2 regions of the Variovorax sp. GW821-FHT09B05 genome follow, and region 2 is predicted to be linked to the other one. Evidence: predicted binding sites of a transcription regulator. Region 2 holds the regulator's gene; the other holds the start of a gene.

Evidence for each region. Region 2 encodes LexA, which represses DNA repair genes until DNA is damaged. Its sites were predicted from a motif close to ACTGTATNNNNATACAGT; they were not measured.
Region 1: the regulator LexA is predicted to act here: its motif matches at 2,351-2,368, upstream of recA (recombinase RecA).

The regions. Positions count from the first base shown of each region.
Region 1 is NZ_JBWKPN010000003.1:622,051-626,387, forward strand. It holds gene AC07RM_RS11300 (sensor histidine kinase) at 1-1,008, opposite strand, end outside; gene AC07RM_RS11305 (response regulator) at 1,046-1,717, opposite strand; gene AC07RM_RS11310 (MarR family winged helix-turn-helix transcriptional regulator) at 1,783-2,268, opposite strand; gene recA (recombinase RecA) at 2,415-3,476, shown strand; gene recX (recombination regulator RecX) at 3,544-3,999, shown strand; gene AC07RM_RS11325 (SRPBCC family protein) at 3,986-4,337, shown strand, end outside.
Region 2 is NZ_JBWKPN010000005.1:272,897-277,233, forward strand. It holds gene adk (adenylate kinase) at 1-266, shown strand, start outside; gene AC07RM_RS15525 (asparaginase) at 341-1,303, opposite strand; gene lexA (transcriptional repressor LexA) at 1,376-2,050, shown strand; gene AC07RM_RS15535 (hypothetical protein) at 2,228-2,611, shown strand; gene AC07RM_RS15540 (D-2-hydroxyacid dehydrogenase family protein) at 2,867-3,874, shown strand; gene AC07RM_RS15545 (MFS transporter) at 3,879-4,337, shown strand, end outside.

The sequences.
Region 1 (4,337 bases), on a different contig from region 2:
CGCGCGCGGCACCGCCTCGCGCACCACCTCGATCGTGAGCCGCGCCAGGTCGCAGGGCTGGCGATGGGCGCCGGCGCTGTTGCCTTCGGCGCGCGCCAGCGACAGCAGCTGGTTCACCGTGTGGGTGGCGCGCACGCTGGCGCGGCCGATCTGCTTGAGCGACTGCTTGAGCTCGTCGGCATTGGCGTTCTCGCGCTGCGCCAGGTCGGCCTGCATGCGCAGGCCCGCGAGCGGCGTCTTGAGCTGGTGCGCCGCGTCGGCCAGGAAGCGCTTCTGCGTGTCGATGGAATCGTTGAGCTTGTCGAGCAGCTCGTTGACCGAGGACACCAGCGGCACCACCTCGAGCGGCACCGAGGACTCGTCGAGCGGGCTCAGGTCGCCGGGGCGGCGCTCGCGGATGCGCGCCTCCACCACCGACAGCGGCTTGATGCCGCGCACCAGCGCCAGCCAGATCAGCAGCACTGCGAGCGGCAGGATCGCGAACTGCGGCAGCAGCACGCCCTTGATGATGTCGGCCGCCAGCAGCGACTGCTTCTGGCGCGTCTCGGCCACCTGCAGCAGCGCGGGCGGCGCATCGGGCGCGTCGCCGGCCAGCCAGATCCAGGCCACGCGCACCGACTTGCCGTTCATCTCGCCGTCGCGCAGCTGGACCTGGCCGATGATCGGCGGCTCGTCGAGGCTGGGGTGCGGCACGTCGTGCTCGCCGCTGAGCAGCGTGCCGTGGCTGTCGAGCACCTGGTAGTACACGCGGTCGGTGTCGTCGCCGCGCAGGATCTCGCGCGTCGGCTGCGGCAGCACGAAGCGCGGGCTGTCCTTCTGCAGCGAGACCGTGCGCGCCAGCGTCTCGATGTTGTGCGTGAGCACGCGGTCGAAGGAGGCGCTCGCGATGCCCTGTGCCACCAGCCAGGTCACGCCGATGCTGACCGGCACCAGCAGCAGCAGCGGCGTGAGCATCCAGTCGAGGATCTCGCCGAACAGGGAGCGCTGCGCGCGCTGGAAGAGTTTCATCGGACCGGACCCGCCGCGCCCGGCGGCCGCACGCGCGTCACTGGATCTTTTCGAGGCAGTAGCCGAGCCCGCGCACGGTGGCGATGCGCACCGGGCCCTTCTCGATCTTCTTGCGCAGGCGGTGGATGTAGACCTCGATCGCGTTGAGGCTGACCTCCTCGCCCCATTCGCACAGGCGCTCCACCAGCTGGTCCTTGCTGACCAGCCGGCCCGCGCGCTGCAGCAGCACCTCGAGCAGGCCCAGCTCGCGCGCCGACAGCTCGACCATCTTGCCGTCGAGCGTGGCGACGCGGCCGGCCTGGTCGTAGATCAGCGGGCCGTGCTTGATCGCGTTGCTGGTGGTGCCCATGCCGCGGCGCGTGAGGGCGCGCACCCGCGCCTCGAGCTCCTGCAGGCTGAAGGGCTTGGCCATGTAGTCGTCGGCGCCGTTGTCCAGCCCCTTGACGCGCTCCTCCACGCTGTCGGCCGCGGTGAGCACCAGCACCGGCAGCTGCGAGCCGCGCGCGCGCAGCCGCTTGAGGATCTCGATGCCATGCAGGCTGGGCAGGCCGAGGTCGAGGATCAGCAGGTCGAACTCGCTGTGCGTCATGAGCGCGGTGTCGGCCTCGGAGCCGTTGGCCACGTGATCGACGGCGGCGCCCGAGGTGCGCAGGCTGCGCAGCAGTGCATCGGCCAGCACCTTGTCGTCTTCGGCAATCAGTATCCGCATAGCCACCTCCAGCCCGGTTCGCGCCGTGGGCGGCGCCTTTGCACGTTGTCTCCGCTCAGGGGAGTCTAGCCCGCCGTATAGGCTTCCAGACCGATGGTTACCACGGTGGCGACATCGTCGCCCACGCTGGCGCGGAACTCGCGCTCGGCCTGCGTCACCGCCTGGCGGAAGGCCTCGAGCCAGGCCAGGCCGTCGGCCGTGAACAACACGCGCCGCGCGCGCGCATCGAGCGGATCGGGCCCGCGCGTGACCAGCCCCCAGGCCTCGCACTGGTCGACCAGCGCGCCCATGGCCTGCTTGGTCATGCCGGCACGCTCGGCGAGCTCGGTCAGGCGCGAGCCCTCGCGCGCGAGGTGGCGCGTGATGTGGACGTGGGCCGCGCTCACCTGCGCGCGCGCCGCGAGGTTCGACAGCGCCAGCGGCACGTCGACGTCGTGCGCCATCAGCGCGAGCACGCGCTCGTCGAAGCGCCGCATCGCATGGCCGAGCAGCCGGCCCAGGTGGGTCTGGCGCCAGGCATCGGGATCGAGGGGGAAGGGGGTGTCGCTCACGGCGCCAAATGGTAAAGCAAACTGACCAAAAAATGGGTTTACTCGAATCCATCCGCCCCTACACTACTGTTCAAGCATCCAGGCTGTAGTTAAAAGCAGATGGATCCGGCAGTACACAACCCGTTGATCTTCAAGGAGTTTTTCACATGGACGCAGTCGTCAAGGGCTCGAGCATCGCAGGCGCCAACACCGAAAAGGCCAAGGCCCTCCAGGCCGCGCTGGCCCAGATCGAAAAGCAGTTCGGCAAGGGCACGATCATGCGGCTCGGCGAAGGCGAGGCGCTCGAGGACATCCAGGTGGTCTCCACCGGCTCGCTGGGCCTCGACATCGCCCTGGGCGTCGGCGGCCTGCCGCGCGGCCGGGTGGTCGAGATCTACGGCCCGGAATCCTCGGGCAAGACCACGCTCACGCTGCAGGTCATCGCCGCCATGCAGAAGCAGGCCGGCACCTGCGCCTTCGTCGACGCCGAGCACGCGCTCGACGTGCAGTACGCCCAGAAGCTCGGCGTGAACCTGTCCGACCTGCTGATCAGCCAGCCCGACACCGGCGAGCAGGCGCTCGAGATCGTCGACTCGCTGGTGCGCTCGGGCGCCGTCGACCTGATCGTCATCGACTCGGTCGCCGCGCTCACGCCCAAGGCCGAAATCGAAGGCGAGATGGGCGACTCGCTGCCCGGCCTGCAGGCCCGCCTGATGAGCCAGGCGCTGCGCAAGCTCACGGCCACGATCAAGAAGACCAACTGCATGGTCATCTTCATCAACCAGATCCGCATGAAGATCGGCGTGATGTTCGGTTCGCCCGAAACCACCACCGGCGGCAACGCGCTGAAGTTCTACGCCTCGGTGCGCCTGGATATCCGCCGCATCGGCACCATCAAGAAGGGCGACGAGGCCATCGGCAACGAAACCAAGGTCAAGGTGGTGAAGAACAAGGTCTCGCCCCCGTTCAAGACGGCCGAGTTCGACATCCTGTTCGGCGAGGGCATCAGCCGCGAGGGCGAGATCATCGACATGGGCGTGACCGCCAAGATCATCGACAAGTCGGGCGCCTGGTACGCCTACAACGGCGAGAAGATCGGCCAGGGCCGCGACAACGCGCGCGAGTTCCTGCGCGAGAACCCCGAGCTGTCGCGCGAGATCGAGAACAAGGTGCGCGAATCGCTGGGCATCCCGCTGCTGGCGGCGGACGCGGCCGGCGCGGCCGAATAACCGGCCGATGCCTGCGAGCGGGGCGCCTTCGGCCGCCCCGCTTTCTTTTTCCGCTCCCGCATTTCCGATGGCATTCGATGCTCCTTCCCTGAAAGGCCGCGCGCTGCGCCTGCTGAGCCAGCGCGAGCATTCCCGCAGCGAACTCGAGCGCAAGCTGGCGCGCTACGAGGAAGAGCCGGGCACGCTCAAGGCCGCGCTCGACGAGCTCGCGGCCAAGGACTTCATCAGCGAGGAGCGCGTGGTCGCCTCGGTGCTGCACCAGCGCGCGGGCCGGCTCGGCGCGGCGCGCGTGCGGCAGGAGCTGCAGGCCAAGGGCATCGGCGCCGAGGCCATCTCGCAGGCGGTGGCCGGGCTGCAGGGCAGCGAGCTCGAACGCGCGGCCGCGCTCTGGCGCCGTCGCTTCGATGCCCCGCCCGCCGATTCCAAGGAACGCGCCCGCCAGGCCCGCTTCCTGATGGCGCGGGGGTTTTCGGCCGCGGTGGCGGCCAAGGTGCTGAGGAGCGATATCGATGAGCTCGAATGAACTGTCTCGCGTGATCACGCAGCGCGTGGCCTGCGACTGGCGCGCGGCCTATGCACTGGCGGCCGATCCCGCGCGCCTGCCCGATTGGGCCAGCGGCCTGGCCGACGGCGCACTGACACGCGACGGCGATCGCTGGCTGGCGACCACGCCCGGTGGCCGCGCGGTGCTGCGCTTCGCGCCGGCCAACGAGCTCGGCGTGCTCGACCACTGGGTGGCGCCCGAGGGCGTGCCCGAGGTCTACGTGCCGTTCCGCGTCATCGGCGTGGCGCCCGGCGCGTGCGAGCTGCAGTTCACGCTGCTGCGCCAGCCGCACATGGACGACGCGGCCTTCGCGCACG
Region 2 (4,337 bases):
GCACCTACCACCTCAAGTTCAACCCGCCCAAGGTCGAAGGCAAGGACGACCTGACCGGCGAGGAACTGATCCAGCGCAAAGACGACGAGGAAGAGACCGTGCGCACGCGGCTCGACGTCTACAGCCAGCAGACGCGACCACTGGTCGACTACTACTCGGCCTGGGCCAAGACCGATCCGGCCGCCGCGCCGAAGTACCGCGCCATCCAGGGCGTGGGCACGGTCGAAGAGATCACGCAACGTGCACTGGCCGCACTGAGCAGCTGATCCCCGACTCGAATCCCAAGCCGCGTGCGGGCCTCGAGGCCCGCGACGCGGCTTTTTTCTTTGGCGTCCCGACTTCAGAGTAATTCGAGCGTCAGCGCGATGCGCGCCTTGACGGGCGTCAGCGCGCCCGCATCGCGCAGGCGGTCGCCCGGCTTGGGCAGGATGCGCCCTTGCGTGCAGCGGGTGGCGCGCAGCACCGCGATGCCGGCCTCCTGCGCCTCGAGCGCCGCCGCCTCGAGCGCATGGTGCAGCGTGCCGTTGCCGGTGGTCGCCAGCACGAGGCCCCGCAGAGGAGACGCCGCCGTGCCGTCGGCACGCAGCGCATGGATCAACGCGCCGCTCGCGCCCGCGTGGCTCATCACGATCTCCACGCGTGGCCATGCGACCTCGTCCTCGGGCAGGCGATCGAGGACAGCGCTCGCTTCCGACGCCGGCCAGTCGCGCACGCGCCGCACCTCGCCCTCCTCCACGTAGCCCACCGGCCCCGCGTCGCCCGCGTCGAAGGCATCGAGCCGATAGGTGTGCACCTTCTGCACGTCGAAGGCACCGAGCACCGTGCCCGCGCATACCGCGGTCACGCCCTGCGCGCCCGGTGTCGCGGCCACGGCGATCGCATCGCGCACGTTCTGCGGACCGTCGGGCGACAGCGCAGATGCCGGGCGCATGGCGCAGGTCAGCACGATGGGCTTGCGCGGTGCCAGCACCGACTGGAGGAAGAAGGCGGTTTCCTCGAGCGTGTCGGTGCCGTGGGTGATCACCACACCGGCCACGTCGGGCTGCGCCAGCCAGTGGGCGCAGCGCAGCGCCAGTGCGCGCCAGATCGCGAAGGACATGTCCTTGCTGTCGACCTGCGCCACCTGCTCCGCCGCCAGCGTCACGCCCGCGGGCGCTTCGATGCCGCCGAGCAGGTCGGCCACGCCCACCTCGCCGGCGGTGTAGCCGATGTTGTCGCCGCTGTGCGCCGCGCGGCCCGAAATGGTGCCGCCGGTGCCGAGCACCACCACGCGCCGCGGATTCGTAAGGGATGAAGTCACCATGACTTGCCAACTTTGAAAAACTGGTTAAAAATACAGGTACTGGATGTTCAGCCAGTGCCGCAAGGAACCACCATGCAGTTCGCCGTGAAGCTTACCGCCCGCCAGCAGCAGATCCTCGATCTGATCCAGAGCGCCATTGCCCGTACCGGGGCGCCGCCCACTCGCGCCGAAATCGCGAGCGAGCTGGGCTTTCGCTCCGCCAATGCCGCCGAGGAGCATCTGCAGGCGCTGGCCCGCAAGGGCGTCATCGAACTCGTGAGCGGTACCTCGCGCGGCATCCGCCTCAAGGGCGATGCACTGCGCTCGCTGGCCGAATCGCGCAACAGCCAGTTCTCGCTGTCGCTGCCCGGCATGGCCCAGCTCGCGCTGCCGCTCATCGGCCGCGTCGCGGCCGGTTCGCCGATCCTCGCGCAAGAGCATGTCGACCAGACCTACTACGTCGAGAACACGCTGTTCCAGCGCCAGCCCGACTACCTGCTCAAAGTGCGCGGCATGTCGATGCGCGACGCCGGCATCATGGACGGCGATCTGCTCGCCGTGCAGGCCACCAAGGAAGCGCGCAACGGCCAGATCGTGGTGGCGCGCCTCGGCGACGAGGTGACCGTCAAGCGCCTCAAGCGCAACAAGCAGGTGATCGAGCTCCACGCCGAGAACCCCGACTACCCGACCATCGTGGTCCAGCCCGGCGAGCCCTTCGAAATCGAAGGCCTCGCGGTCGGCCTGATCCGAAACACCATGCTGATGTAGGCCTGCCGAGCCGGCCCGGCGGTCTGCATCGCCGAGCCGCTTCGCGGATCCGCATCACGCATACCCCATCCGGTCGCCGCAGGTGGCGGGCGTATGGCGCTTTGTCGCCATCACCCTGCTGCGCCCGATGACAACGAATCCTGCCTGTGTTCAACCTCAAACCTTCTTGGAGTTCACATGGGAATCGCCCTCCTCACCTTCGTCGATCTTTGGATGCCGCTGCAGTCGCTCGCGAGCCGCTGGTTGCCCGCCCGCCCCGCACACCGTCGCGATGACGACCTGTGCGCCAGCGAGCTGCGCTATGTCTCGGTACGGCCGTCGTGCACGGCACGCGGTGACAGCGGACAGAACGCCGTCACGGCCGCAGCCGTCGCCCAGGCGCCTTCGCGTCCGCTGCGGGTGGTGCGCGTCGTCGACCGCCAGCAGGGCGGCGCGCGCAACAGCAACCGCGTGGTGATTTCGGGCCGGATGGCGGATGTGTGCGCCGAGCTTGATCGCCTCGCCGCGCTCGAGGCACTCGAAACCGCCGCCGTGTCGCCCCGCCCCGTGCACCTGCACTGAGGGCGCCGGCCCCGGCGTTTCACGCGGTCGCTCGATCGCGAGGACGCGCGAGGTCTAGGCAGAGGGTGTGAAGAAACCGCAGCAGCTGGTTTTTTCACACCCTGTCGGGAAGGCAGTCCAACGTCGCCCCTTTGCCCGCCTTTGCCCCCGCTTCTCCTGCCTTTGCCCCCGTTTTCACCCCTTTCGGGGCCCAGGGGCCGTATCCAAACGTTCAACGGCGCGCCGATTCCATGCTGCGAGGCACAATGGCATGCCATGAATATTGTGATCCTCGACGATTACCAGGATGCGGTGCGCAAGCTGCACTGTGCTTCGAAGCTCGATGCCTACGCAGCCAAGGTCTACACCAACACCGTCAAGGGCATCGGTCAACTCTCGGTGCGGCTCAAGGACGCCGATGTGATCGTCCTGATCCGCGAGCGTAGCCAGATCTCGCGCCAGCTGATCGAGAAACTCCCCAAGCTCAAGCTGATCTCGCAGACGGGCCGCGTCAGCAGCCACATCGACGTGGCCGCCTGCACCGAGCGGGGTGTCGCGGTGGCCGAGGGCTCGGGTTCGCCGCAGGCGCCGGCCGAACTGACCTGGGCACTGATCATGTCGGCGATGCGCCGGCTGCCCCAGTACATCAGCAACCTCAAGCACGGCGCCTGGCAGCAGTCGGGGCTCAAGTCGGCCTCGATGCCGCCCAATTTCGGACTCGGCTCGGTGCTCAAGGGCAAGACGCTCTGCGTCTGGGGCTACGGCCGCATCGGCCAGCTCGTGGCGCGCTACGGCCAGGCCTTCGGCATGCAGGTCGTGATCTGGGGCCGCGAGGCGAGCTGCGCCAAGGCGCGCTCCGACGGCTTCCAGGTGGCGCAGAGCCGCCAGGAGTTCTTCGCGATGGCCGACGTGCTGTCCGTGCACCTGCGGCTCAACGACGAAACCACCGGCCTGATCACGCTCGAGGACCTCTCGCGCATGAAGCCGACCTCGCTGTTCGTCAACACCTCGCGCGCCGAGCTGGTCGAGCCCGATGCGCTGCTCGCCGCGCTCAACCGCGGCCGCCCCGGCCTGGCGGCGATCGACGTGTTCGAGAGCGAACCGCCGCTGCAGGGCCATGCGCTGCTGCGGCTCGAGAACTGCATCTGCACGCCGCACATCGGCTACGTGGAGCAGGAGAGCTACGAGATGTACTTCGGCCAGGCCTTCGACAACGTCGTGAGCTTCATCAAGGGCAACCCCACCAACATCGTCAACCCCGGCGCGTTGCAGGTCCGGCGGTGAAGCCGTGAGCCAGCCGGCGCCGAGGGGCGCACTCTGGGCGCTGCTCGCTGGCAACTTCGTGATCGGCACCGGGGTGATGGTGGTGCCGGGCACGCTCAACGAAATCAGTGTTTCGCTCAAGGTCAGTGCCGCCACCGCGGGGCAACTGATCACGGCCGCGGCCTTCGTCACCTGCCTCGGCGCACCGTTGCTCGCGGCCGCGGTGGCCGGCTGGGACCGACGCCGGCTGCTGGCCCTCACGATGCTCTGGTACGCGGCCTGGCACGCGGTGTCGGTCTTCATGCCGAGCTTCGGCGCCCTGCTGCCCGTGCGCATGCTCGCGGTGATCGCACCGGCCATCTTCACGCCCCAGGCCGCCGCCTGCGCCGGCATGCTGGTGCCGCCCGAGCAGCGCGGGCGCGCGGTCACCTTCGTCTTCCTCGGCTGGTCGATGGCCTCGGTGCTGGGCCTGCCCATCGGCGCG